Linked DNA regions of Hydrogenovibrio crunogenus. The protein of the gene in region 2 binds, or shares a complex with, the protein of the main gene of each other region. Links are inferred from orthologs where the notes say so. Each region holds a gene or a part of one and is shown on either strand. Other genes may lie near its edges. The genes, in order: uvrA and mfd.

Region 1 (14,823 bases), 920 kb from region 2 along the record:
GTTAGAAGTTTTCCATTGGTATAATAAATGCTGCAGAATTGGATGAATTTGTTGGCGATCCATGCCTGGTTTCAAGTCTGGCGAGTAGAGTAGCTTTAGTAAAATATAATCCAGTCCCGTGAGTAAATCCAGTTTACTTTTATCGTTTGCAATGCTGGGAAAGACCCAGTCAGAATCATTCGGTAATCCCATAACCTGGGTTGTTTCTTCTACGATGCAAGCAGGGAGTAAGCCTCGGCTCATTACATAATCAATCGGAATAACCACGTTTGCATTAATGATTTCATGTTGTTGGTTCAGCTGGAAGCTAGCGGAGCAATTGCTGTCGCGACTCAATGCTTTTGATTCTTTCTGGATATAACGTTGTATGGCTTCTTGGTAATGCTGATCCTTCGTGAAAATGATTTGAAGATTAGGGGCGTGTCCTGTCCTGACATGAGTGATGGGGTGCCTTGTAATCGTATGAAGTTGTTTTAAGTGCGTTACAGTCAAGTTTTCGATAAAAGGATTTTTGGGAAGGCCGAGATAGGTAAACTGGTACTGAATCGGAGCAACCCATTTGACTAGTTTCATATCGGTTTGACGATATTCATTTTTTAAAGCGACTTCTATGAAGGCACGCTCAATATACTCAATGTTTTGCCAGCTAGTAGCGGCGCTAGGTGCAGCCAATAATGGCTGGGCACAGAGCCATAGACTGATTATTTGCCAGGTTAATTTTTGCATTCAGCACCTTCAGGTATCCATCTGGTTTTGTTCGTTAAAACAGCCAGGCCTGGCTGTTTTAACGGAATAGAAAGTGATTGTCGGTGTGGTTAATTCAAAATCTTTTTCAAATAATGTCCGGTATAGGATGCTTTATTTTCAGCCACCTCTTCAGGTGTGCCGGTCGCAATAATTTGCCCGCCTCCAGAGCCACCTTCCGGACCGAGATCCACAATCCAGTCAGCGGTTTTAATCACATCGAGGTTATGTTCGATAATGACAATGGTGTTGCCATGGTCTCGTAGGTTGCGGATGACCTTAAGCAGTAATTCAATGTCATGGAAATGCAGCCCTGTGGTCGGCTCATCGAGTATGTAAAGGGTACTGCCAGTATCGCGTTTTGACAGTTCTTTCGCGAGTTTAACACGTTGAGCCTCCCCGCCAGAAAGTGTAGTGGCACTTTGACCTAGCTTGATGTAGCCTAACCCCACTTCCATCAGCATCTGTAGCTTTCTGGAAAGCACAGGAATGGCATCAAAGAATGCGCGGGCGTCTTCGACAGTCATTTCCAAGATTTCATGAATGTTCTTTCCTTTGTAATCGACTTGTAAGGTTTCACGGTTATAGCGAGCACCCTGGCAAACGTCACATGCCACATAGACATCGGGCAAGAAATGCATTTCGACTTTTAAGACCCCATCTCCCTGACAGGCTTCACAGCGTCCCCCTTTGACATTGAAGCTGAATCGCCCAGGGGTATAACCACGGGTACGTGCTTCTGGAGTGGCTGAAAGCAATTCACGGATTGGCGTGAAAAGCCCAGTATAGGTTGCAGGATTAGAGCGAGGTGTCCGGCCAATTGGGCTTTGGTCAATGTTAACGACTTTATCGAAATGTTCTAATCCTGTGACTTTTTCATAAGGAGCGGGTTCCAGTAGCGCCTTATTCAGTTTACTGGCAGTAATTTTATACAATGTCTCATTGATCAGGGTGGATTTGCCGGAACCGGAAACCCCGGTAATACAAGTAAGAAGTCCGGTTGGGATTTCTAAGTCAACCGTTTGTAAGTTATTTCCGCAAGCACCATAAATCGATAGCCAATTATCGGGTAATGGCAAACGATCTTTCGGGATTTGAATCGATTTTTCACCCGTCAGGTATTGCCCAGTTAAAGAGGCTTTGGTTTGCATGATTTCTTTCGGAGTCCCTTGTGCCATGATGCGGCCGCCATGGACACCTGCACCCGGTCCGATATCCAGTACATAGTCTGCGGCTCGAATCGCATCTTCATCATGTTCCACCACAATGACTGTATTGCCCAAATCTCTTAAGCGAGTTAATGTGCTGAGCAGCCGATCATTGTCTCGCTGGTGTAATCCGATTGACGGTTCATCCAAGACATACATAACACCGACCAGTCCGGCGCCAATTTGGCTGGCGAGTCTGATTCGTTGTGCCTCACCACCAGAAAGCGTGTCCGCACTTCGGTTTAACGTCAGATAGTTCAATCCAACGTTAACCAGAAAGGAGAGGCGGTCAAACACTTCTTTGATGATTTTTTCTGCAATTTCTCCTTTCGTGCCTTGAAGTTCCAATTGACTGAACAAGTCATATAGGTTGCCGATGGGGCGCTCTGTTAGAGCGGGCAAGGTTTCGTCGGCAACGAAAACGTGACGAGCCGCCTCATTCAAGCGAGCACCATGACAACTGCTACAAACGTGTGAAACACGAAACTTATCCAGTTCATCACGCACCGTTTTGCTGTCAGTTTCAGTAAAGCGGCGTTCCATGTTTGGGATGACCCCTTCAAAACGGCGCGTATCGGAATAACGACCGTGTGGGAGCGGTAGCTTTTCTTTGCCTGAGCCATATAACACAATGTTTTGCTGCTCTTTAGTCAGTTCCAACCAGGGCGTTTCCATGTCAAACTGATAATAATCGGCAACGGCTTTCAGTAAATCATAATAGTATTTATGACGTCGATCCCAACCACGAATGGCACCGCCGGCTAAGCTCAAGTCCGGATGCATAATCACGCGTTCTGGATCAAAGCTTTGCTTCACCCCGAGTCCATCGCAAGTTGGGCAGGCACCATGTGGGTTGTTGAATGAAAAAATTCGGGGCTCCAATTCCGGCACGGAATAACCACATTGTGGGCAAGAAAAGCGCTCGGAAAATAATAAATGAAAGTCATCTTCTTCATCCATTGGAACGACTTGAGCAATGCCATCAGCAAGGTGTAATGCGGTTTCAAAAGATTCGGCTAAACGTTGTTTGATGCCGGGACGGACTTTAAAGCGATCCACGACCACTTCAATATCGTGCTTATATTTTTTATCCAGCTCAATCGAGCCATCCAGCTCCATCAGTTTGCCATCTATTCGCGCACGGATATAACCTTGTGCTTGCAGCTCATCCAGTAAGTTTTGATGTGCCCCTTTTTTGCCGCGCACGACGGGAGCAATCAATAAACATTTGGTGCCTTCAGGGAGCTCGAGTGTGTGATCAACCATCTGGCTAACTGTCTGAGCAACTAGGTCACTGTTATGTGTTGGACAGCGTGGGGTACCAGCACGAGCATACAATAGACGTAAATAGTCATAAATTTCGGTCACGGTTCCGACAGTAGAGCGCGGGTTATGAGAAGTGGATTTTTGTTCGATTGATATCGCAGGGGAAAGCCCCTCGATGTGATCGATATCTGGCTTCTCCATAACCGATAAAAACTGGCGCGCGTAAGCAGATAAAGATTCAACATAGCGACGTTGCCCTTCCGCATAAATGGTATCAAATGCCAGTGAAGATTTGCCCGAGCCGGATAGGCCTGTAATCACAATCAACTTATCTCGTGGAAGTGTGACATCGATGTTTTTCAAATTATGGGTGCGAGCACCTCGAACAATAATCTCTTCTAGCATGCGGGTTTAGCCTGTCGGTTATGAAAGCAAAAGTCTTATTATAACAAAACCCTAGCGATGAATGACACTGTCCGATCCCTTTGTAAAATAGGCTGTCGGCGTGCTTGGAATCAGTTTTTTTGGTTTGAGATCAAAACGCGACCAGATACGGTGATGCTTAAGCGAGATTCTCCGGTTTTAATGACAGGTGAGACCTCTTTTGAAGTCATTTTAGCCGTATATATATTTTGAGTCATTCGGTAAGGATGGGGGGCAGGCGACTGTTGGATGCGTGTTTGCGTGATGTGATAAACCGATTGGCCAAACGCATCGGCAATTAATTCCGCTTTGGCTTGGTATTGTGCCAATGCGCTTGTTAATAAAGATGTCATGGTTTGTTCACGCTGTGCCTCTGAAACGGAAAACTGCATATCGTTATAATTAAGATATGGTTGCAGTTTAGTCAGAATGTCAGCTAGGCCTGGCTGATTTTTAAGCGTGAGATTAAGAATTTGTTGCCCTTTCCAGTGTTGGATTTTTTGATGGTCATCATAGACAGGCACGACCCGATAATCTTGTGTGGTGGCGGTAATTTCCGGGTAACGGTTCAAGATTGTCTGAGCATGATGCATTTTTTGATTGATCTGGCGTTGAACAATGTTAGCCTCTTGATGCTCTGCTTGCGCGATCAGGCGAACGTTGACAAGGTCGTTTGTAATCTGTTGGCTTTGGGTGACAGAAAACTCAATCTGGTTAACATTCGGCAAGGTCTCTTCCGCGTGACTGACGCGTGAGAAAAAGAGACTGATAATGCAGGTTAAGAGAACAATAGATCGAATGTTCATTTTCGGGCTCCTGTTTAAAGAAATGGGAACAATGCTATAATGCGGCCTATTTGAACAATTAAACTCTCTGATGCATTTCTTTTCGCGCGAAACGTGAGAACAAACACATCTATCAACGATAAACAGGATATCACAAATGTCAGGAATCAGTCGTAGTATGGCGCCTATTGAACGACGTGCCGCTTTCTCAGTCGCGGGTATTTTTTCGACTCGAATGCTCGGTCTGTTTATGATTTTCCCCGTGTTTGCATTGTTTGCACACGAAGAATTTCAAGGCGTAACAGCGACTCAAATTGGGATCGCAATGGGGATTTATGGATTAACGCAAGCCGTGCTGCAGATCCCTTATGGCATGTTGTCAGATCGTTTTGGTCGTAAACCACTGATTATTGTTGGGATGCTGGTCTTTATGATTGGGTCGATCGTCTGTGCGATGGCCGATTCGATTGAGATGATGATTGTCGGCCGAGCAATCCAGGGGATGGGAGCCGTTGCAGCTGTGCTGATGGCAACTGTGGCTGATTTGGTGACAGAACAATTTCGTTTAAGAGCCATGTCCATTGTGGGGATGACGATTGGTTTATCGTTTACCCTTTCTTTAGTGGCCGGTCCTATGTTGGGTGAATTATTTGGTGTGAGAGGGATCTTCTGGGCAATTGCAGGCCTGGGCGTTTTAGGGATCGCTTTAGTGTTGTTTGCGGTGCCGAAAATTGAAAACCAAACCTTCCAGCGTGAAGCGGAAGCCGATCCGAGTCAATTTAAAGATGTAATTAAGAACCCTCAGTTGCTTCGTTTAGATATTGGGGTGTTTGTGTTGCACGCCATACTGACGGCGATGTTTATCGCGATTCCATTTATGATTCGAGATAACGCAGGGCTGGATTCGCTTCACCATTGGGAATTGTATTTACCGGTCATGTTGTTGTCATTTGTTTTAATGGTGCCGTTTATTATTCAAGCTGAGTCGAGAGGGCGCATGAAGCCGATTTTTGTCGGGGCGATTTTAACCATTGCGCTCATGCAGCTTGGTTTTTTATTTGAAGCCAATGGTTTCTGGACAATGTTTGTTTTGTTGTTGATCTTCTTTACCGCTTTTAATTTGTTGGAAGCCTCGTTACCTTCTCTGGTTGTAAAACTTTCACCGGCAGACAAAAAAGGCACAGCAAGTGGGGTGTATTCCAGCAGTCAATTTTTAGGGGCCGCTTCCGGCGGGTTTATCGGGGGCTGGTTTTATGAAATGTATAGTCTGGAAGGGTTGTTTTTCTTTACGGCAACCATTGGGTTTGTCTGGTTTTTAATTGCGATGAGCATGTCTAAACCACTGCCTTTGAGTATTGCTTCGGTTCACTATACGACGGACTTGGATGGAACCGAAAAACAGCAGTTGACCGAAAAAATGTTGTCTTATGACGGTATCTATGAAGTGGTCTTTTTGTTGGATGAACACAGAGTGTTTTTTAAGATCGACCGCAAGGTCATTGACGAAGTCGGATTGATTGATTACCTCGAAAGAGGTCTGGCATAAGTTAAGATTTGAAGTGATCCGATATTTATCGAATTATCATCATGAGATATAAAATTTGAATTATCTTTTTTGGCGTAAAAAAGGTATTATTTCAAGATTAAAAAATAAAGAAGTTGGGGAGTAAAAGATGGCGCGTGGTGTCAATAAAGTGATTTTGGTTGGAACGCTAGGAAGAGATCCTGAGCTGAAGTATGCGGCAAATGGTAATGCCATTGCGAATTTGAATGTTGCGACTTCCGAGCAGTGGAATGATAAAGCGTCTGGTCAAAAGCAAGAAAAAACAGAGTGGCATCGTGTCGTTATTTTTGGCAAGTTGGCTGAAATTGCTGGGCAATATCTGAGCAAAGGCTCTCAGGTGTACCTTGAAGGAAAGCTACAAACGCGCAAATGGCAAGACCAAAATACCGGTCAAGATCGCTATTCCACAGAAGTGGTGATTGATTTTAACGGTCAGATGCAAATGCTAGGCGGTGGCAATCGTCAAGGAACGGATGCGCCGTTTGACAATAATGCAGCAGGGTTTGGTCAGCAAGCACCGCAAGCGCCACAACAAAATAATATGGGGATGAATCAACAGCAACCTCAGCCTGGTTTTGGTCAAGCTGCCCCACAACAGCAGGCAGCACCACAACAAGGGTTTGGTGGACAACCAAATAATCCAGCACCCGCACAACAAGTGCCTGCTTATACGGCAAATGATTTTGATGATGATGATGTACCGTTCTGAGTATCACAATAAAGTTAAATGTTGATATAGAAAAGAAAGAGCCCCTTATGTAGGGGTTTTTTGTTTTTAGATATAAAAAAATTATGAGTTTTGGGGCATGGGTGGTTATTGTTTCCAATATTTATAGCCTTTCATTTGCAATCTAATCATCTCTGGTGCGCCAGCAGGAACGTATTCAACCTCTAACGGGAATTGTTCTTCACTTAATCCCCAGGACTTCATACTAATCTTGCATGCCTTAAAAGTTACCCCACGATTCGACAACTTTGTTAACAGTTGTGAAGTTTTAGGATTGTCTGCTAATAATGCGTGGATGCCATTTTCGTAAGCCACGACAGTAATAGCTAATTTATCTTCGCCAATTTCGTTTATAACTTCATTTATTTGAAGGAGGGCTCGTCGATGTCCAAAGTTTTCACTATTTCTGGTTAATTCAACAACAAATGGAATAGGGTTTGTTGCACGAGAGTCTGCACTTGAAATTGTTGGTATAAAAAAACTTATTAATCCTGAAGCTAAAATTAAGTACTTAAGCATTGTATTTTCCTTTTTATAACGTAGTTAAATAATAAAGTTGTTAGATTTTGCAAACTATCAGATATTATGAGTGCTCTTTTATTTCATTTTTAGAGTTAATATTTTTGGTAAAAGCATTTTAATAGGGCATTTAAAATTAGTTTGAACTGCTTTTTTTATTAATTTATTTCGGGGTTATCTCTTCTATGATTGGGCAGCCATCTTTTGATCCTGAGCAAAGGTTGATTAATAGTGTTAATTCTTTTTGAAGAGTGTTGAGTGTTTTTAATTGAGCTTCAACTTCAATGAGTTTAGTTTTTGTAAGCTCTCTTACATTATTTTTTGCATGGCCTGGATTTTCACGCATTTGTAATAAACTTGAAATTTCATCGAGTGAAAAATTCATAGTTTTTGCACGTTGGATAAACCTGATGCAGGATAAATTTTGTTCGCTGTAAAGCCTTACGCCTGAAGAAGTGCGATTGATATTGTTCAACAAACCGATTTTTTCATAATATCGAAGCGTATCAATAGATAGAGCTGTTATTTCAGAAACTTCACCAATCTTATAAAATTGAGTGTTTTTTTGTCTTGCTATCATTGCAATTTCCATATTAGACACTAGTGTGTACTTTTATAGCTTCAAGTAGCTTGTGATATGTTGGTAATGCTGTGAATGTAAGCTCCCCATTTATTGCTATGGAAGGAGTGGATAATACTCCAAGCTCAATCGCATACTCCATTTCTTCTATAATATTGACTTCACGCCATTCAATTGTTTTGTAGTGGTAAAGTGAAATTGGCCACCTAATTGGAGATGCTAAAATGCATCTAAATCAAAAAGGTGAGTCAAAATGACAAAGACAAGAAGAACATTTTCAGCCGAATTCAAACTTGAATCTGCGCAATTGGTCGTTGACCAGGGCTATACGGCATCAGAAGCCGCTGAAGCCATGGGTGTTGGTTTATCAACGATGAATAAGTGGGTTAAGCAGTTGCGTGAAGAACGCAAAGGTAAAACGCCTAAAGCCAGTGCTTTAACGCCTGAACAGATTGAGATTCAGCAACTCAAAAAGCGGGTTAAGTACCTCGAAGAGGAAAAAGACATATTAAAAAAGGCTACAGCGCTCTTGATGTCGGATTCACTGAACAGCTGAAGGTCATCAAAAAGCTTCAGGAGCGCTATTCAGTCAAGCGTCTTTGCAAGGTCTTCCAGGTTCACCGTAGCACGTTTAAATACTGGAAAAATCGTCGCAGACGACCGAATGCCAAACGAGTTAAAGAACTCGCTATGGTTCGGCGAATTCATGCGGAAAGCAACGGTTCAGCCGGGGCAAGAACGATTGAGCAGATATCCTCTGATAGAGAATTACCAATCAGTCGTTATCGTGCTGGCAAGATGATGAAGCAATTGCGACTACAAAGCTGCCAGTTGCCGAAGCATAACTACAAAAAAGCGTTGCAAGAACACATTGCCATACCTAACTTGCTCGATAGACAGTTTTCACCGAGTAAACCGAACGAAGTGTGGTCGGGTGATGTCACCTATATCTGGACGGGCAATCGCTGGGCTTATCTTGCCGTAGTGCTAGACCTGTTTGCCAGAAAACCTATTGGCTGGGCTATGAGTTACTCTCCTGATTCGGAATTGACAGTCAAAGCCTTAACGATAGCTCATGAGTCTAGGGGGAAACCGGAAGGTGTGATGTTTCACTCCGACCAAGGAACCCATTATACCAGTGTTAAATATCGCCAATCGCTGTGGCGATACAAGATAAAACAGAGCTTGAGTCGCAGAGGAAATTGCTGGGATAACAGCCCAATGGAACGCTTCTTTAGAAGCTTAAAGACTGAATGGATTCCAACAGCGGGTTATCGGAATCTGGCAGAGGCCAAAAAACACATCGGAAATTACATTCTGGGGTATTACTCACAGGTGAGGCCGCATCAATTTAACGGCGGTAAAACGCCAAATAAGGCGGAGCAGATTTACTGGTTAAATTGCTCTAAAGACGTGGCCAAATTTACTTGACCACTACATTTCATCATTTAGTTGGTTGACGATCTTCTTAAAATTAGCTTTTGCTTTACTGCACTTTCCGCAGCTTGGGGTAAAGAATATTTCTAATTTAAGCATTTAGTACTCTCTAAATTATCTGGATTGAAACTATCTTATTGTATGGAGTTGACTCTAGGTCAAGAAAAAAATATATCTTTTTAATAACGAATTTTTAAATAAATAAGGACTAAAGTGGGTTAATTGAGTTTTATAATCAACAAAAGTTCCTATTTAGTTGATATTAAATTCATCTATCTATATGAATTAATTATGGTTGTATAAGTATTGAGATGGTTTTTGTATTCTTTACCGTTTTAAAAAGTCCTTGGTTATTCAGCTTTCATTGTTCTTAAAGGCTCCATTTATTGGAGCTTTTTTGTTTGAATAAAGTATTTTAAAAATTGGCTTAATTGTTTTCGATTTTGGTCGATAACAGTCTATAGGGGGAGCCAATATGAATAAATCTGAAATCACACCCGCCTTACAATATTTCTTCAAAAAGTTAGAGCGTAAGTCGGAAGAAGTTCGTCAGCACAAACTAGCGACGGAAGATAAAAAAGAAATCGTTCCTTTTGATGAGGTTGAGCGATTTGCACGCGCCATTATGACGCAGAATATTTTTATTCATACTGTTGGGGTAAATGGGAAGCCAGAATCGACGATTTTGACTAAAGCGATGTTCAGCATTAACAAGGTTGTACGGTTGTATTACAGTACGAGTCTGGATGAAGATCGACAAGGGTATTTGCGGATACATCCTGATCGCAACAAACAATTGATTGTTGTCGAGCGGCTTCATGGCTTTCGACCGAAACCGGAAATCTTATACGCCAGCTTAGATGAGTGTCATGTAATTCGATTCTTTGTTGGCTGGTTAATGCGTCGAATTGATTGGGAAAAAACAAAAATTGATAACTTGGATTTGTATAAGAAGTTTGTTGATTTAGAGCGTAAGGCCTTAGAAGAAGCGATTGCTGCTGAGGAAGCGGAAAAGCAAGAAGCTCAGTTACAGCAAACGCTTGATAAACATTTTAAAGGAAAGCAAAGAATTCCAAGTTCAAGAGTTAAATAGAATGAGGCCGGTTTTTTAGTGGTTTCTTTGAACCGCTAAGTCCGCCAAAGATAATAACGCCTGTTTAATCTCAGAATCGTTCAGCGGAGCGAGAGCATCCTTAGCTTTTTCAGCTTCTTGAGTCGCAACTTCTTGTGTGTATTGAATGGCGCCGGAGGTTTGAATGATGGACGTGACTTCTTTCAATAATTTAATGCCTTCGGTTTCAATGGCTTTACGAATCAGTGACTTTTCTTCATCCGTTCCATTCTCAAGGACATAGATTAAAGGCAAAGTCGGTTTGCCTTCTGCTAAGTCATCTCCCAGGTTTTTGCCAAGTTGATCAGCGTCAGCCATATAGTCCAGCGCATCATCAATGAGCTGGAAAGCTGCGCCAAGGTGACGACCGTAGGATGCAAAGGCGGATTCCAGTTCAGGTTTTTCAGCTAGGATAGGGCCTAATACAGTAGCCGCTTCAAATAATTTAGCGGTTTTTCGGTGAATCACTTCCATGTAGCGTTCGCTAGTGGTGTCAGCATCATGGCAGTTAAGCAATTGGAGGACTTCTCCTTCTGCAATCACATTTGTGGTTTCAGACATGACTTCCATGATGCGCATAATGCCAGGTTCCACCATCATTTCGAATGAACGAGAATACAAGAAATCCCCCACCAGTACGCTGGCAGCATTTCCCCAAACTTCATTCGCGGTTTGGTTACCGCGCCGGGTTTCAGATTCATCTACGACATCATCATGTAATAAGGTGGATGTGTGAATGAATTCAATGACCGCAGCAAGGGTGAGATGATGTTTGCCTTGGTAGTCACAGGCGTGTGCGGATAATAAAACCAGTAAAGGGCGTAAACGCTTTCCGCCACTATTGATAATGTAGTGGCCAATTTGATTAATAAGAACCACATCGGAAGACAGTTTAGACAGAATCAGTTGGTCAGTCGCCTCAATGTCATCCTGAATAAGTTTTCGAATCTGTGAAAGCGTCATAAGTCTAATAGGGGTATCATTGATTAGTTAAGACGCAAAGTTTAGTATGAAACGCTATAGATGCAAAGCTGTAAATGGTTTTTTTCAAGAAAAAACAGGGGCTTTGAGGCATTTTATCGCGTGATAAAGTTTTTTTACAATTTATCCTGATTGGTGTTTGACCTAAAATAGAAAAGGTTATATAATCCCGCCTTTGCCGTTTCTGACGGTGTGAAAACAGAATTAATGAAATTGAAACCGGGAGTTTCCAAGAATGTATGCGGTAATTAAAACCGGTGGTAAGCAATATCGTGTTCGTGAAGGTCAAATTTTACGTGTCGAGTCCTTAGATGCAAACGAAGGCGACAAGGTTGAATTTGATCAAGTCATGATGGTTGGTGAAGGTGCAGATGTTAAAGTAGGTGCACCTCTTGTTGAAGGTGCAAAAGTTGCAGCAACCGTTAAAGCAAACGGTCGTGGTAAAAAAGTAACAATCATCAAGTTCCGTCGTCGTAAGAACAGATCACGTACTAAGCAAGGCCATCGTCAAAATTATACTGAAGTTGAAATTACAGGTATTTCAGCTTAATTTTTTAAACTTGTTGTTATACAGTAAGTTTGGTCGATTAATTAAAACCTCGCATTATTTCTGAGTAGGGAATAATCAGGTTAACAGGAGATGTCACCATGGCTCATAAAAAGGCTGCAGGTAGTACTAAAAACGGTCGCGATTCTAATGCTAAGCGATTAGGCGTTAAACGTTTTGGTGGTGAGCAAGTTCTAGCAGGAAGCATTATTGTTCGTCAACGTGGAACGAAGTTTCATGCGGGTGATAATGTTGGTCGCGGTAAAGACGATACTTTGTTTGCAAAAGCAACCGGTGAAGTTGCTTTCGTAACAAAAGGTAAGCCACTACGTACGTTCGTAACAATTAAAGCTGACTAATTAAATAGTCACAGACATTGTTATCAAAAGCCCCGCTGTGTCGGGGCTTTTTTATTTCTAGGTTAAATGTTTTCTCTAAGCTAAAATAGGGTGCAAATAATGCACCGAGCTGGATGTGTCCACGCTAGTTATGATTAGGGAAATAGGATTAAGGTCATGCAATTTGTAGATGAAGCCAATATTCGGGTAGAAGCGGGGCGCGGTGGAAACGGCGTCGCAAGTTTTCGCCGTGAAAAATATATTCCATTCGGAGGTCCTAACGGGGGCGACGGAGGCGATGGTGGTAGTATTTATTTAATTGCTGACCGTAATATCAATACGTTGATTGATTTTCGTTATACTCGAGACTATAAAGCCCAGAACGGACAAGCCGGCATGGGGCAGCAAAAAACCGGGCGTGCAGGGCAAGACTTGATTATCCCTGTGCCGGAAGGAACGATTGTTCGAGATCTTGATACGCAGGAAGTGATTGGCGATCTGGTCGAGCACGGTCAAAAGTTATTGGTGGCTCACGGTGGGCGTCATGGGTTAGGAAATGTGCACTTTAAGAGCAGTACCAATCGTACGCCACGTCAATGTACGCCTGGTGAACCTGGGGATGAACGCAACCTAGGGCTTGAACTGTCTGTGTTGGCCGATGTTGGGCTGTTAGGGATGCCAAATGCAGGGAAGTCGAGCCTGATTACCGCCGTTTCCGCTGCTCGTCCTAAGGTTGCGAATTACCCCTTTACAACGCTGTATCCGAACTTAGGGGTGGTGCGGGTCTCGCCTGAATCCAGTTTTGTGATTGCTGATATTCCAGGTTTGATTGAAGGTGCTTCGGAAGGCGCAGGCTTAGGGGTGCAGTTCTTGAAGCATTTGTCTCGTACCGGGCTGCTTTTACATGTGGTGGATATTGCCCCAATCGATGGAACGGATCCGGTTGAGTCGGTACATGTGATTGAGCAAGAATTGGAAAAGTACAGTGATGCCTTGGCGGGTAAAGAACGTTGGTTGGTTTTGAATAAGACCGACTTACTGTTAGAAGAAGAGGCTAATGAATTGTGTGATCAAATCGTCGAGCGTTTGAATTGGACAGGGCCGGTTTTTGCCATCTCAGCGGTGAACCGAGTGGGAACGGATGAGTTGGTGAAAGAAGTGGCCTATGGTTTAGAGCAAAATCGTTTAAAAGCTCAAGAACAAGCTGTTGAAGAGTAAGGAAGTATCGTGTTAACTCGATCAGATATCCATCAAAAATCACGCCGTTGGGTGGTTAAAATTGGCAGCGCCCTGTTAACCAATGATGGTCGTGGTCTGAATAAAGAGGCGATGGCGCAATGGGTATCCCAGATGGTGGCTTTACGTCAAAAAGGGATTGAGCTTGTGATTGTCTCTTCCGGTTCTGTGGCGGAAGGCATGCAGCGTCTGGGTTGGTCTAAAAGACCTTCTGAGCTGAACGAATTGCAAGCCGCTGCCGCGGTTGGGCAAATGGGCTTGGTGCAGGCATATGAATCTGAATTTGCTAAAAATGGGATTCATACCGCGCAAATCTTGATGACACATGATGATTTGTCTAACCGTGCGCGTTATTTGAATGCCTCGAATACTATTCAGACATTATTAGAGCATGGAGTTGTGCCGGTCATTAATGAGAATGATACAGTCGTGACTGATGAAATTCGCTTTGGAGATAATGATACGTTGGCGGCATTGACAGCGAACTTAGTGTCGGCGGATGTGCTAGTGATTTTGACTGATCAAAATGGTCTATACAATGACAACCCGCGCACCAATCCGAATGCCGAGCTGATTTCCGAAGCGCAGGTCAGCCGAAAAGATATTGAAGCGATGGCCAGTTCTGAAGGCGGCAGTTTAGGAAAAGGCGGCATGTATACCAAAGTCATGGCGGCCAAACGCGCAGCTCGCTCTGGAACGGCAACCTTTATTGCTTCCGGGCGAGAAGATAATGTGTTGCCTCGATTGTTGGCGGGGGAATCACTGGGGACGTTGCTGATTCCTGATTTAGAGCCTTTGACGGCTAAGAAGCGATGGTTGGCGGGGCATTTACAGGCTAAAGGTCAATTGGTGTTGGATGAAGGCGCGGTGAAAGCGTTGCAGTCTTCCGGTAAAAGTCTGTTGCCGATTGGCGTGAAAGACATGAGTGGTGAATTTCAACGTGGAGAAATGGTAATTTGCGTGAATGAAAAAAATCAGGAAGTTGCACGAGGATTGGTGAATTATCCTTTTTTTGAAACGCAAAAGATCATGGGGCATCCGTCTTCGGAAATTAGCCAGTTGCTGGGTTATAGTGATGGTGAATTCTTGATTCATTGTGATAACTTGGTTCTAGTCGATTAGCGATTAAAACGGCCAGGCCTGGTCGTTTTTGGATTTTCTTTTAAAATCTTCTTTTCTTACCCTTGAAAAATAAATTAACGTCACTATAAGGCTTGACAGTGATGAACCAATCTATAAAATAATTAGCACTCTCGATGGTAGAGTGCTAATTATTGAAAATTTAGTAACTAAAACCATGAATTATCAAACTTTTAGGAGAATCCTATGAATATAAAACCGTTACATGACCGAGTGG
Region 2 (15,411 bases):
GTTGCTAACGTGTTATTACCTGCCACCACCTGGGGAGAAACCGATGGCGCCGTGACCAACTCCGATCGAACTATCTCGATTCAAAGGCAATTTATGCAAGGGCCAGAAAATGCTCGACCTGATTGGTGGATCTTATCGGAAGTGGCCAAAAGGATGGGATGGGAGCATGCATTCAATTATGATACCGCAGTGGATATTTTCAGAGAACACGCTCAGTTATCCGGCTTTGAAAACAATGGCTCACGTGATTTTGATATTTCAGCATTTGCAAATATTTCTGAACAAGAATATGCCAATTTAAAACCGACTCAATGGCCTGTGAATGCCGCTGCACCGAACGGAACACAACGTATGTTTTCAGATGGTCGCTTTTATACGCCTTCTAAAAAGGCGCAATTCATCGCCATCACACCTTATTCGCCCTTGAGTCAGCCCACAAAGAACAAACCCTATGTATTGAATACCGGTCGTGTTCGCGACCAATGGCATACGATGACTCGTACTGCTAAAACAGCCAAGTTGATGGCACATAAGAATGAACCTTACATTACGCTTCACCCGGATGATGCCAGCCTCCATCAATTATCAGAAGGCGATTTGGTTAGAGTTTCAAATGAACTTGGACAGTTGATCGGACGGGTTGAAATCAGTCGTGCACAGCGTCGGGGTGACATCTTTGTACCGATTCATTGGACCAGTCAGTATGCCAGCCACGGTCGAGTTGACAGTTTGGTAAGGGCTCATGTCGATCCGCTTTCCGGACAACCGGAATCAAAACACACCACTGTGAAAATCAAACGTTATTCTGCGCAGTGGCAAGGATTTATTTTAAGTCGAACTGAGATTGATCCAGAATTGTTTGACGATGACTATTGGGTAAAGATTACGGGTAAACATTTTTACCGGTATGAAATCGCCAGTGAAAGAGCACTTAAAAATGCCCAGGCCTGGGCAAAAACCGTACTGTCTTCCCTAGAAAATACGGAGTGGATTGAATATGACGATGCCTCTTGTCAGCAATACCGTGCTGCCTTAATCAAGAACGATCAACTTCAAAAAGTATTTTTTATGGCGGCGGACCATAAAATGCCCAGCCGAGATTGGTTAGGTCAATTATTTTCAACTTCGGAACTTTCTTCTGCAGAGCGTCGCAGTTTGTTGGCTGGTAAAGCAAGTGGTGCGAAGGACCCAGGGCGAACGATTTGTTCGTGTTTTGGGATCGGAATTAACACCATTATTGATGCGATTGAAGCACAAAATTTAGTCAGTGTAGAAGCCATAGGACAAGCACTTAAAGCGGGGACAAACTGCGGTAGTTGTGTTCCGGAATTAACGGAAATTTTAGCGGTTGAACTGAACTCAGGCGTTTCTGAAAAAACAGGATGAGGAGGGTGTATGGATTATTTACCGATCTTTATGAAAATTGAACAACAGCATTGCCTGATTGTTGGAGGTGGAGCGGTTGCCGCCAGAAAAGCCGATTTGTTTATCAAGTCGGGAGCCATCGTCACGGTCGTGGCACCTAAACTGGGGAATGAAATGTCATTTCATTTGGCTCAAGGAAAAATCATTTGGCATATGAATACCTTTTCGACCGCCTTGGTATCCCAATTGCCACGACCTAACTTGGTTATTTCCGCAACAGATGATCAAAACGTAAATTTAGCGGTTTATGAAACGTATCATGCACAAGCCATTCCCGTTAATGTGGCGGATCAAACCGAATACTGTGATTTCATTCTGCCTGCGATTGTAGATCGTGCCCCAATGACCATTGCGATTTCAACCGGAGGGCGCTCCCCGGTATTGGCTCGAGTAATGAAAGCACGTTTAGAAACGATGATCCCACATGGATTCAGTGTGTTAACGGATTTGCTGGGTCGTTATCGTCAGGCAGTCAAAAATGTGATTTCGGACATTGATGGACGAAAAACATTCTGGGAAACCCTTTTATCAGGTTTGTTTATTGATAAGGCGGTTCATGGGAACACAGGAGAAGCCGAAGCCTTATTGGAAGCCGAGCTTGAAACAATCAGAACCAACGGGCAGAGTTTGCCACAGGGGGAGGTTTATATTATCGGAGCAGGACCAGGCGATCCCGATTTAATGACTTTCAAAGGACTTAGATTGCTACAACAGGCGGATGTCATTTTATACGATCGATTGGTTGCACCTGAAATTCTGGAAATGGGACGACGTGAAGCTGAACGTATTTACGTAGGCAAAAAAGAGAAATGGCATAAGGTTGATCAAAAAGACATCAATCAAATGTTGGTGGATCTGGCACGACAAGGGAAACGTGTTGCACGATTGAAAGGAGGGGACCCTTACATTTTTGGCCGAGGAGCAGAAGAAGTTGAACTTTTGGTGCAACATGATGTGCCTTATCAGGTTGTGCCAGGGATTACGGCGGCCGCGGGCTGTTCTGTTTATGCAGATTTTCCTTTAACCCATCGTGATTATGCGCAATCTGTGGCCTTGGTAACCGGTCACCAGCAGGCAGGCGCACAAGGCATTGATTATGCCAAGCTGGCACAATCCGGTGATACGATGGTATTTTATATGGGAATTAAAAATGCTCCTAAAATTCAAGCAGGCTTGATTGCTCATGGTCTTAACCCAGACACGCCGGCTGCGATTATCGAAAATGGAACGCGCGTTAACCAAAAGGTAACCGTCACTTCTCTGGCCAAACTGTCTGAAACGATTCAAAAACAGTCTATTAAACCTCCTGCATTATTAGTGATAGGAGATGTGATTAAAGTCAGAGAACGATTGCAAAAAAAGTCATTATTGGATGATAAGGTGCCGGCATGACAGATCATCCTTTCAGTCAATACCTGAGGATTCTTGGTAAAGGACCTATCAGCCGACGTTCTTTAACCGAAGCAGAAGCAAGTGATGCGCTAGGGATGATTTTGTCTGGACAGGTGACAGACAAGCAATTAGGCGCATTTTTACTGTTAATGCGTGCAAATGGCGAAACCCCTGATGAGCTCATCGGATTTGTCAAAGGCATTAGGCAAGCATTAGACCTCAATGAAAAACAGGGTGTTGTAGAATTGGATTGGGCGGCTTATGCCGGTAAATGGCGTTATCCTCCTTATTTTTTACTGGCGATAAAACTGTTAACGCAGAATGGCACTCGAGTCTTGTTGCATGGGGATGCCGGCCAATTTAGTAATCGTCAATATGTTGAATCCTTTTTAGAGCCGCTAAATTTTTATCAAGCCAGTTCGATTATGCACGCTCGGGACTTGGTTTCAGAATGCAAAGCGACCTATCTTCCATTAGAAAATTTTGCGCCTGACTTACGCGAGATATTACATTTAAAATCCGAGCTAGGTGTTCGAACAGTTTTTAATACCGCTGTTAAGTTATTGAATCCATTGAATGCACCTGCATCCATTCAAGGTATTTTTCATAAGGGTGTGGAATCGCTTCATCACTCAACAGCCATGGTCATTGGAACTGAGCATAATTTGGTCTTTAAAGGGGAAGGTGGGGAGGCTGAAATACGGCCCGATGCGTTAACACAGCTCTATTTTTCGACTAGAAACGCCACTGGAATGAGACAACATCCATTCAAAGGCATTATTGAACGTCAAATACGTCCAAAAGAATGGCAACAGCAAGACATCATTGATTTATGGCGTGGTGACAAAAAGGATTTATATGGCGAATCCTCCGTTGTGGCGACCACCGCTACGGCTTTGATGCTGTTGGATTCGCTTTCCGAGGTTGAAGCGCTTGCTAAAGCTAAGGGATATTGGGCTCGGAGGAAGATAGAATGTTGAAGCATAATAAAGAGTTACGGCATGATTTTGATGATGTCTTTACTTTTGTGATGTCGAAAGCAACAACACTGAACAAACATGAGCAAATTCCATTATCTGTCGGAGTGGGTCGAATTTTGGCAGAGGATCTTTTTTCACCGATATCTGTGCCGGCTTGGCGACAAAGTGCCATGGATGGTTATGGTTTCTCAGCGCGTTCTTCTTTGGAATGTCTCCCTGTCAAACAAATCGCTTTTGCTGGTCATTCTGCTGAGCCATTGTCTGAAAATGAAGCTGTCTATATTATGACAGGAGCCGTTGTTCCCGATCAGGTTGATACCATTGTGCCGATTGAAAAAGCATGTATTCAGCAAACAGAACAAGGGCAATATGTTTTCAAACCGAACACTCTAAAGCCGAAGCGACACATTAAACCCATTGGGTCGGATGTGAAAGAAGGCCAAAAACTGTTGTCTAAAGGACACGTCATTAGACCCCAAGATCAAGCATTATTAGCCTCGGTTGGCATCAATGAATTGCGGGTTTTTCAAAAAGTTACTCTGGTCATATTAACCTCAGGAAATGAATTGGTTACACCAGGAAACCCTTTGAAAAAAGGGCAGATTTATGATGCCAATGCTTTTCTAATAGAGTCCCTTTGCCAAAGGCTTCCGGTTAATGTCATCGCCAATGAAAGACTGGCTGATGATGAGGCAGAAATCAAACACCGTTTGGCCGCTTGGCAAGGCCAAGTTGATGTAATTCTGACGGTAGGGGGCGCTTCGGTAGGAGAAAAGGACTTTATGAAATCATCTTTAGCTGCTTGTCACTCTTTCTGGACATGGAAGCTTAATATGAAACCTGGTAAACCTTTCTCCATGGCAATTTCTCAGCAAACCAGTATTCTTGCTTTGCCGGGTAATCCCTTGGCGGCTTTCATGACCTTTCAAGCATTGGTCACCCCTTTTATTCGAAAACAAGCCGGTATAAAGGAATGGCAAATTAAGCCTGCAAAAAGGGTACTTGCCAGTGACCTTAAAATGAACCATGACTGTTTGGTCTGGTGTCAGGTGAGGGAAACAGAGCAAGGGGTCAAGCCGATTTTAAATGTCTCAACAAGCCAGATTATGAATTTGGTTGAATCAGGCGGTTATATCCGAATCGACCCAAACCAAACCTATCAGGCAGGCGACATTGTTGATTTTTGGGTGAATCCGTAATGATTGGCGTGCTTATTCTAGCCGGTGGGGAGGGCAGGCGAATGGGTGGGCAGGACAAAGGTTGGTGTGTCCGAAACAACAAAGCTTTTATCGAAGTGGTGTTGCAACAAATTCAACGACAAGCAGAGAGGGTAACTCAAACAGTTACGATCGTCATTAGTGCAAACCGGAATTTATCTGATTATTCAAATTTAGGCCCCCCTGTCGTTTCAGATATCCGGCCGGGGTACTGTGGCCCTTTGGCGGGTATTGAAGCAGTTATGAATGAACCTTCCTTGTCACATATTAATCGTTGGATCACTTGGCCAGTAGACTCTTTAAACATTCCTGACCATTATTTATTGCACATGCTGGCTCTGGAATCAGAAGTATCTTTTATCTCACAACATCGTCGTGCGCATTATGCACATTTGTCTATCTCGAAGGAATTAAAGAATTCCCTGTCATCCTATTTAGATTCGAAGCGCAATTCAATAAAAGGATGGTTACAAAGTATTTCACATAGTGGCGGAGAAGTGCATGAAGTCGATATTTCTTCCTATATGTCTATTACCAATTACAACCATTTTGACACAGTCAATGAGCACCGTGAAATGGAGAATAATTTGATGTTGCGTTGATTTTAAATCATTTTTTATCAACTCCTGTGGTCACCGCTTTAAAATCCTTAACTGAGATATTTTTTTAAAGCCTTTTTAACCGTAATTTGCCTTTGACTCGCCCTTATTGGTCAAGTAAGATTATGGTTTTTAACTGTCTAGGCCTAACTCAAACACATGAGCAAAATAGTAGATTTAAAAGGCTCTATCCTTTCTTTAACGGTTTTAAACCTTTTTTCAGATCAAATTGACGAAACGAAAAAAGCCATAGCGGCAAAAATAGAACAAGCACCGGACTTTTTTGTGGGGATTCCGATTGTACTCGAACCTCAAATGACATTGAAAGATCCCACCTTTTTGGCGCTGCTAGTGGAGTATTTAACGCAGCTTCAAATGATTCCCATCGGTATTCGAACCGAAGACGAAGCCATTAAAGAGCAGGCCGAATATGCAGGCCTGGCTATTTTTCCGAGAGAAAAACCGAAAACACGTCCTAAAAGAACCAAAGAAGAACCTGAAAAAGGCGGTTTAAAATCAGCTTTAATGGTAAAAAATTCCGTGCGTTCTGGACAACAAATCTATGCTAAGGATCGAGACCTGATTGTTATGGGGTCAATCAATCCAGGCGCTGAAGTGGTGGCTGATGGACATGTACATGTTTTTGGTAAAGTGATGGGCAAAGTGTTTGCAGGGTCGTCTGGCGATACGCAGGCTAAGATTTTTGCAAAACAGTTGAATCCCGAGCTGGTGTGCATTGCCGGAATGTATCAATTGTCAGAAGACATTGACGAGTCATTTAAAAACGGGTTTGTTGAAATCAGCTTAGCCGATGGGAAGTTGGTCTTTAACCCAGATTTACTGGATTAATTTTTAAGGCAGAGTAATTTTACGCAGCGTAAAATACTCAGTTATAATTCTATCATTAAGGTCTTTCATTATATTGATGGGACCCTGTTTTAAAATTCGAGGAGAAGCTTAGGTGTCACGTGTAATCGTCGTAACCTCAGGAAAAGGTGGTGTGGGCAAGACCACTACGAGTGCAAGTATTTCAGCTGGTTTGGCTTTAAAAGGCTATAAAGTTGCGGTCATCGATTTTGATGTTGGTTTACGTAACTTAGATTTGATCATGGGATGTGAACGCCGCGTTGTTTATGACTTTGTGAACGTGGTTCAAGGCGAAGCGACTTTAAATCAAGCGTTAATTCGAGACAAACGAATTAAAAACCTTTATATCTTGGCGGCTTCACAAACGCGTGATAAAGATGCTTTAACTCAAGACGGCGTTGGAAAAGTTATTGATGACTTAAAAGAAGACGGCTTTGATTTTATCATTTGTGATTCTCCTGCGGGGATCGAAAAAGGGGCTCAGTTAGCCTTGTATTTTGCGGATGAAGCCATCATCGTTACGAATCCGGAAGTGTCTTCTGTACGCGATTCCGATCGTATCTTAGGGATTTTACAAGCGAAATCCAAACGTGCTGAGGGGGGGGGTGAACCGATTATCGAGCACCTTGTTTTAACCCGCTATAACCCAAGCCGGGTTGAGACAGGAGAAATGTTGTCGGTTGAAGATGTGACTGACTTGCTTAACATTAAACTGTTAGGAGTCATTCCGGAATCCGAACAAGTATTGAACGCTTCTAACTCTGGACAGCCTGTTATTTTAGAGGAAGATTCTGATGCGGCGCATGCCTATATGGATGTCGTTGATCGTTTCTTGGGCGAAGAAAAAGAACATCGCTTCTTGATTGCCGAAAAGAAAGGCCTTTTCAAAAAAATATTTGGGAAGTAAGTTATGGCATTATTAGACTATTTACTCGGACAAAAGAAAAAGAAGTCGGCAAATCTTGCAAAGGATCGTTTGCAGATTTTACTTGCGCATGAACGCTCAGAACGCAGTGCTCCAGAGTACTTGCCTAAGATGCGTGAGGAAATTCTGGCGGTCATTTCAAAGTATGTCACCATTGACCAGGAACAGTTACAAATTTCAATTGATGAAGCCAATGGATTTGAAGTATTGGAATTGAACTTAGTGTTACCAGATAAATAAAGTTCACGCAATATCGAAAAGTCACAAAAAAACCGCCAGGCCTGGCGGTTTTTTATATTTACAGCAAAGCAAATGAAGCCAACTGGCTTTATAAATTAACGGCCCTGGTATTGGATTTTAACTAAGGCTCCAAAGATAGGGTGGTCAAAATAATGCAACTCTCCAGACTTAACTTTTCGGGCTTCTTGCAATTGAAAACGCCAAAATTCCGGTAGCATTTCAGGGTCGATACTTTGATTGGCTGCAAACTCTTCTCTTACCTGGTGAGGAATTTTTCTTTCCAATTCAAGGTGTAAGCGAACATGGGCATAACGAGATTTATAGAATTTTAACGTGCCTGAAAGTTTAGGCTGATAATCTTCTTCCGGCAGTTCTTCAATCTTAAGGGGTTGACTGTTTTCTTCCGATGCACCTTGTAGGATCCAGGAACGATGATACAAGATGTAATAGCCTTTCTTGGGTGTCATTTTTTCTTCTTCTGAAGTCAGCATGAACTGTTGTTCAGGTAGAGAGGGGATGTCGAGGGCCCCCTCCATATCGATCAACGGTAAGTCTTCTTTCCAGTATTCTTCCGTCCAACCTCTAAGGGCCAAGGTTTCAAAAACGATCAGTTCAACTTGGTATTTAGGCAGGTTTTCTTCTGTTTCTGCTTGTGCAGACAATGAAAAGCTGGCTAAAAAAAGTAACGCGGAGGTAAAGAACAGTCGGGGTTGCATAAAAGCTTATTCCTTATTTGAAATAGTCGCTACGATTAATTCGATAGCTTGAATTCGTTGTTTCATCTCTGGCATTGTATCGAAATATTTTAATTCAATCTGCCCTTTTAACTGATAGTTCTTCGGATGGTTTTGAATTAATTTAATCAATTCAAGCGGGTTGATGTTAGGTGACGATCCAAATTGAATGCGGATCATTGTTTCACTGGCTTCCACTTTTTTCAGGTTTAAAGCGTCAATGACCAATTTAACTCTTGTGGTTTCAAACAGGTTTTTTACCTGGTCTGGCAACAAGCCAAAACGATCAATCATTTCCACTTCCAATTCTTGCAAGGCATTATTGTCTTCAGCACTGGCAATGCGTTTATAAAAAACCAGTCGTGTATGTATATCCGGTAGATAGTCTTCCGGAATCAGGGCGGGCATCCCCAGTTCAACTTCAGCGCCTGTATGCAATTTGGCATCCAGCTCAGGCTGTTTGCCTGACTTTAAAGCTTTGACCGCACGATCAAGTAACTCTGAATACAGTCCGAATCCAATTTCATGAATTTGGCCTGATTGACCATCTCCAAGGAGCTCACCAGCACCACGAATTTCTAAATCGTGGCTCGCTAACATAAAGCCAGCGCCTAAAGTGTCGTGTTTGGCAATGGCGGCTAATCGTTTTTCCGCATCTTTCGTCATCAAAGATTTGCCCGCTGTAAACAGGTAAGCATAGGCTTTATGATGGGAGCGTCCCACACGACCACGCAACTGATGCAATTGCGCCAAACCGAATTTGTCGGCCCGATGGATTAAAATAGTATTGGCCGTTGGAATATCGATTCCCGTTTCAATAATGGTGGTACACACCAGAATATTGAATCGGCGATGATAGAAATTCTGCATGACTTGTTCTAACTCTCTTTCATGCATCTGACCGTGTGCGGTTTCAACTTTGGCTTCAGGCAATAACGCTTGCATTTCTTCAGCCATCTGTTCAATTTTATCAACATTGTTAAAGAGCAGGTAAATCTGACCACCACGGCGTATTTCACGCAGGCAAGCTTCTTTGACGACATCCGGATTCCAGTCTTGCACAAAGGTTTGCACGGCCAACCGTTTTGCCGGCGCAGTGGCGATAATGGATAAGTCACGTAAATCATTCATCGCCATATTCAATGTTCGAGGAATAGGGGTTGCCGTCATGGTCATCACATCCACTTCGGTACGAAGTTTTTTGAGCTGTTCTTTCTGACGCACCCCAAAACGATGTTCTTCATCAATGATAATCAACCCCAGATTTCCGAATTTCATCTCATTCTGAATGAGCTTATGGGTACCAATGATGATATCGACTTGGTTGTTTTTCACCGCTTCGAGAATTTGTTTGGTTTCTTTTGCGGTTTGAAAACGAGACAGTCCTTCAATGCGAATCGGCCAATCAGCAAACCGGTTTTTAAAGTTTTCCAGGTGCTGTTGTGATAACAATGTGGTTGGCACCAAAACAGCGACTTGTTTACCAGAATAAGCGGCCATAAAGGCGGCTCGCATCGCGACTTCTGTTTTACCAAATCCAACATCACCACAAATGAGCCGGTCCATCGGTTTGTCGGACTTCATATCGGTCAGCACCGCTTCGATTGCGGCTTCCTGATCCGGTGTTTCCTCAAATGGGAAGCCAGCACGAAAGCGAGCATACGCTTCTTCATCTGTTTGGAAGGCATGGCCGGGGCGAGCTTCACGCTGAGCATAGATATCGAGCAGTTCGGCTGCAACATCGCGAACTTTTTCAGCCGCTTTGCGTTTTGCTTTATCCCATTTATCGGATCCTAGTTTGTGTAATGGTGCGGTTTCGGCACTGGCACCAGTATAACGACTGATCAAGTGCAAGGAGGTAACGGGTACATAAAGCTTGGCATCCCCTGCATACTGAATCATAAGGAATTCATGCTCTTCACCTTGTATCGCCATCGTTTCTAATCCTAGAAACCGGCCGACACCGTGATCAAAGTGGACGATAGGTTGTCCTAAATCCAATTCAATTAAGTTTGAAATTGCGCTATCAAATTCGGAATGTTTACGCTTACGACGACGTTTTTGGATGACCGTTTGCCCGAAGATTTGGGACTCCGACAGAATACAGAAATCATCGGTATAAACCGAGTCTTCTAGTGGGCCGACGATGATTTCGTAAGGTGCTTTTGATGTTTTAAAGTCGTCCCAGCTGTCGATTTGTTTGGGTAATTTGCCTTTGAACTGTGGGTGCTTTGATAAAATCGTTAATAAGGTTTCACGCCGACCAGTGGACTCCGCGCAATAAAGAATACGGCCATTATGTTCCGATGCATATTGATCTAGAAATGCATTCAACTTTGCCAGCGGGTATTCACTGTTTGATTGAATCGTTAGGTCCGGTAATGGATAGGTCTTAAAGGTTGCCGTAGCTTTATCCGTTGGCTGCAATGAAAACTGTATGCGATGGAAGGCTTTTAAAGCAGAGAAAACTTCATTTTCAGACAAGATCAACTCAGACGGCGCCAGCACCGGATAATCAGGGTTATGTTGTGCAATATCATACCGCTCTTGATAATCCTGCCAGTTTTGTCGAATTTGTGTCTGAAGATGACCCTGGTTGAAGAATAGGCAATCAGACGGAAGATAGTCAAATAAGGTGGCAATATTGGAATGAAACAAGGAGAGATAATATTCCAGGCCATCGACCGTCTGCCCATCTTTAACTGACCGATAAAGTTGACTATTACGGGCATCATCTCCGAAATGACTGCGGAAGTTTTGACGAAAAAGACTAATTCCTTCGGGCGTTAAATCATATTCTTTGGCAGGTAATAATTCGATTTGGTCAATCGAGTCGACACTGCGTTGTGTATCTGGATCAAAACTTCGAATGGTTTCAATCTCTTCATCGAATAAATCTAACCGGTAGGGCGTTCGACTTCCCATCGGGAATAAATCGATAATGGAACCGCGCACGGCAAACTCCCCATGCTCCATCACTTGACTGACACGTTGATAGCCGCTGGATTCTAGCTGGCGAGTAAAGGCATCGATATCAACCGTTTCACCACACTGTAATAGAAAGGTATATTTTTCTATAAAGTGATGAGGAACAACTTTTTGTATCAACGTGCTGACAGGTAGAATCAATAACCCTTGTTGAGTACTGGGCAGCTGGTATAGAGTTTTCAGACGTTGTGAAATAATGTCTTGATGTGGTGAAAACTGGTCATACGGTAAGGTTTCCCATTCAGGAAAACTTAGAATAGGGTAATCTGTTTCGGCAAAGAAGCGTAACAATTCATTGTATTTGTTGGCTTCAGCCATGTCTTCAGTCAATAAAACAGCCAGGCCTGGCGCTTTTTGCGCCTTTTCAATCAAAGCGAGAGCACTTTCAGAGATATTGTTTAAAGACCATGTTGAAGTTTGACCTTTGAGAGAAATTTGGTCCGCTTCTAATAAGGCATATGGCGAGTGATTTTTTGACATGTTTTTTATGGACTAATTTAAAATGTCGCTATTCTAACAAAATATCGTTTTTCAGGGGAGGAACACGTTGAAAACGAAAAATGAGGTAATCAGATCATGACTGGACGTTGGGCATTCAACTGGGTACAAATAATGGGGCACCACTATAGCTCTCTCATGACCTTGTTTACTTTTATTTCATTAGGAATCTTAGCCGGGCTGTTCAACAATTTTTCTATATTGGATACCCAAAGCAGTATTTACATCGGAACAAGTCTTCTAATCATGTCTCTTTGGGCCATGAAAATCATGGATTCAATCAAAGCGGGTGGCTTGCTTTTTTTACTGAGTGCCTATGCGCTATTGATGCTAGCGGGAATTATGAGCTGGCTTGAAATATCATTTGATGAGCATTCCGTTTTAGGTTGGGTTGTTATCATTGCCATGATGATGAGCAACTTGGTTCATGTCCTCTCGACTTTGTTAAGAGAAATGGCGCGTGGGAGTTTTCAGCACGATGCTTTAGCTGAAGCTTTAAAACAAAATGCAACGCCTATTTTATTGTCAAATATCACGACCTGTTTTGGATTTGTTGTCGCTGCTTTTTATGATGCCAGCTTTTATGCTATGGCTTGGATTGTAGTGCTTGGCGCCATTATCAGTTATTTGACACTGCTTTCTTGGTTGCCAATCATTTTGTTAAAGTTTTTCTTGGAATTCCGAGTTGGGCATTATGACGACCGACATGGCCTAGTTGATTTGGTCAGCCGAATTCAACAATATCCTCGCGCTGTTAAATTGGGTGTGAGTATTTCGATTATCGTGTCGCTGATCAGCTTGGGATATCTTGCACAATTTATGACACAGTTGTATTCGGTAGGGGTCATGCTTTTAGCTAGCTTTTTTTTACTATTAATTATCTGGCAGGACCTTAAAATAACTTTTATAACACTCGTAAGCAGTTTTTTATCCGTTGTCATTGTTTTAGCGGCTTATTTTTCATTCCAGGGTGTGCTTTCCATTTCTGCGTTTGTATTGATTGTTCCTCTGGGAATGGTGTTGGATGATGCCATTCATTATTTCTCTCGTTATTTGAAGTCTAAACGTGGTTTTTTTAATGATGATGCTTCGTGCCATCGGTTTGCCTTGAGCACGGTAGGGCGGCCTATCTGGTTGACAACACAACTTTTAATGATCGGTCTATTGATCTTGAGTTTTCACCCGAATACGCTTATTCAGCAAGCTAGTTTCATTACAATTTTTACGGTTTTTTTAGCCTCTTATATTATTTTAGTGTTGTTGCCAGTGATACGTTTACGACGATCATAAAATAATAACCTCATATAAATTAGTATTTTTTATTATGAAGTATTCGAAAAATCTATTTTTAATTTCAATATGAATGATTCATTATTGCCGCACAAGAACTTTGTACTATCAGCAAAGTACCCGACTTCTTGTATAGGTATTTTGCTTCCCTGAACAGCTAATAATAAAAACAAAAGATACTAATGAAAAGGAACGAAAAATGGCAACAATTGTTGTAGTTGGATCAAGCACGGGTGGGTTACCAATGGCTTATGACGTTCGTAAGCAACTTGGTAAGGAACACACGATTAAAGTTGTAAATGCAATTGATGAATTTAACTTCGTCCCCTCAAACCCATGGGTTGCAGTTGGCTGGCGAAAACCAGAAGATATTTCTTTCAAATTAGAGCCGCATTTAACACGCAAAGGCATTGAGTTTTATCATCAAACAGCAACCAAGCTTGATGCGCCTAATAATAAGCTGACCTTGGATGATGGAACAGAAATGGACTATGACTATTTGATTCTTGCAACCGGTCCGGCATTGGCTTTCGAAGAAATTGAGGGGTTTGGACCCAAAAGCCAAGGGGGGAATACCGTATCAGTTTGCACAACACCACACGCCAGTGAAGCATTTGAGCAGTGGGAAGAGTTTTGTGACAACCCTGGTCCAATCGTTGTAGGAGCGGTACAAGGGGCTTCTTGTTATGGCCCGGCTTATGAGTTTGCAATGATCATGGAAACGGACTTACGTAAACGTAAGATTCGTAGCCAAGTGCCGATGACATTTGTTACTTCTGAACCTTATATTGGACACTTAGGGTTAGGTGGTGTAGGTGACTCTAAAGGCCTAATGGAAACAGAAATGCGTAACCGCCATATCAACTGGATTTGCAATGCAAAAGTGACCAAGATTGAAGACGGCAAAATGTATGTTGATGAGCACAATAATAAAGGGGATGTGATTGATCAACATGAATTGCCATTCAAGTATTCCATGATGCTTCCTGCCTTTAAAGGGTCTAAGTTCTTACAAGAACTGGCTGAACTTGAAAACATGGGCGGACCACTTGTAAACCCTCGTGGGTTTGTGAAAGTGGATAATTTCAGCCGCAATCCAACCTATCATAATATTTATGCGCTAGGTGTCGGGATAGCTATCCCGCCGGTTGAAGCGACGCCTGTTCCAGTTGGAACGCCCAAAACAGGGTTGATGATTGAATCAATGGTTACAGCGATTTGTCATAACATTCAAGCAAACCTTGAAGGAAAGGATGCACACGAAGAGCCGACTTGGAACACGGTCTGTTTAGCGGATATGGGGGATACCGGGGCTGCATTTGTCGCCTTACCACAAATTCCACCTCGTAACTTAACTTGGGCAAAACGTGGTAAGTGGGTTCACCTGGCGAAGATTGCCTTTGAAAAATACTTTATCCGTAACATGAAAGCGGGGAATTCCGAGCCTATTTATCAAAAGTATATTATGAAAATGCTTGGCATAAACCGTTTAAAATCTGATAAATAACAACACGTTATTACTCTTTATTAACGCCCTCTCCCTGAGGGCGTTTTTGTTTCTACTAAGACAAAACGGGTCACTGACGAACCAAAACAGCATGACTTCAAAATTAAGTCCCACCTTTCCTTAATAAAGTCTCTTTTTCATGGAAGGCTTTGCTTTATAATAACCGCCATGAATTTAGTCCAAACACTTTATTACCTTGATCTATTGGGAACCGTTGTCTTCGCGATGACTGGTTTGCTGGCTGCCAGCCGGAAACAACTGGATCTCTTCGGCGCAATTGTCATCGCCATGGTGACGGCAGTCGGAGGTGGAACCTTACGTGATTTAATCCTAGACCAGCCTGTCTTTTGGGTTGAACACAATATTTACATATATGTTGTTGTTTTCTCAACTCTTTTCTTGTTTTTCTATGCGCGTATAAAAGAAATTCCGGTCAAACTGCTGTTATATCTTGATGCGCTCGGTCTTGCTGTTTTCAGTGTCATAGGGGCGCAAAAAGCGATGGCGCTTGGACTCTCTGATCCAATCATCATCATGACGGGCGTAATGACGGGCGTGGTCGGAGGTGTGATTCGAGATGTCTTAATGGGAGAGGTTCCATTAATTTTTCGTAAAGAAATTTATGCCACAGCTTCATTTATCGGCATCAGTTTATTACTGGTCTTGGTGCATTTAAATCTTCCGGTGGATTTAGCTGTCATCTTGTCCGTTATGGTTATTTTCAGTCTACGCATTTGGGCCATTTTATT

Evidence for each region.
Region 1: the proteins of mfd (region 2) and uvrA are in contact, whole or in part, in a crystal structure (PDB 4DFC), measured with the Escherichia coli proteins. The link is inferred for Hydrogenovibrio crunogenus from one-to-one orthologs.

The regions. Positions count from the first base shown.
Region 1 is NZ_CP032096.1:361,749-376,571, forward strand. The notes cover bases 616-4,016. They hold uvrA (excinuclease ABC subunit UvrA), read right to left. Parts: upstream 3,624-4,016; coding sequence 816-3,623; downstream 616-815. Other genes in these bases: GHNINEIG_RS01660 (DUF2927 domain-containing protein), read right to left, coding at 616-726; GHNINEIG_RS01670 (SIMPL domain-containing protein), read right to left, coding at 3,734-4,016. Also shown: more of GHNINEIG_RS01660, read right to left, coding at 1-615; more of GHNINEIG_RS01670, read right to left, coding at 4,017-4,447; GHNINEIG_RS01675 (MFS transporter), read left to right, coding at 4,584-5,972; ssb (single-stranded DNA-binding protein), read left to right, coding at 6,100-6,699; GHNINEIG_RS01685 (DsrE family protein), read right to left, coding at 6,805-7,236; GHNINEIG_RS01690 (heavy metal-responsive transcriptional regulator), read right to left, coding at 7,400-7,816; GHNINEIG_RS01705 (hypothetical protein), read left to right, coding at 9,729-10,346; ispB (octaprenyl diphosphate synthase), read right to left, coding at 10,362-11,327; rplU (50S ribosomal protein L21), read left to right, coding at 11,581-11,895; rpmA (50S ribosomal protein L27), read left to right, coding at 11,994-12,251; Obg family GTPase CgtA, read left to right, coding at 12,408-13,448; proB (glutamate 5-kinase), read left to right, coding at 13,458-14,588; GHNINEIG_RS01735 (co-chaperone GroES), read left to right, coding at 14,793-14,823. UniProt on the Escherichia coli protein: The UvrABC repair system catalyzes the recognition and processing of DNA lesions. UvrA is an ATPase and a DNA-binding protein. A damage recognition complex composed of 2 UvrA and 2 UvrB subunits scans DNA for abnormalities.
Region 2 is NZ_CP032096.1:1,278,912-1,294,322, forward strand. The notes cover bases 8,168-12,156. They hold mfd (transcription-repair coupling factor), read right to left. Parts: upstream 11,848-12,156; coding sequence 8,368-11,847; downstream 8,168-8,367. Other genes in these bases: GHNINEIG_RS06155 (peptidoglycan binding protein CsiV), read right to left, coding at 8,168-8,361; GHNINEIG_RS06165 (hypothetical protein), read left to right, coding at 11,944-12,156. Outside these bases: GHNINEIG_RS06115 (nitrate reductase), read left to right, coding at 1-1,386; siroheme synthase CysG, read left to right, coding at 1,396-2,817; GHNINEIG_RS06125 (glycosyl transferase family protein), read left to right, coding at 2,814-3,797; GHNINEIG_RS06130 (molybdopterin molybdotransferase MoeA), read left to right, coding at 3,791-4,996; mobA (molybdenum cofactor guanylyltransferase), read left to right, coding at 4,996-5,616; septum site-determining protein MinC, read left to right, coding at 5,773-6,462; septum site-determining protein MinD, read left to right, coding at 6,575-7,387; cell division topological specificity factor MinE, read left to right, coding at 7,391-7,645; more of GHNINEIG_RS06155, read right to left, coding at 7,741-8,167; more of GHNINEIG_RS06165, read left to right, coding at 12,157-13,155; GHNINEIG_RS06170 (NAD(P)/FAD-dependent oxidoreductase), read left to right, coding at 13,355-14,662; GHNINEIG_RS06175 (trimeric intracellular cation channel family protein), read left to right, coding at 14,831-15,411. UniProt on the Escherichia coli protein: Couples transcription and DNA repair by recognizing RNA polymerase (RNAP) stalled at DNA lesions. Mediates ATP-dependent release of RNAP and its truncated transcript from the DNA, and recruitment of nucleotide excision repair machinery to the damaged site.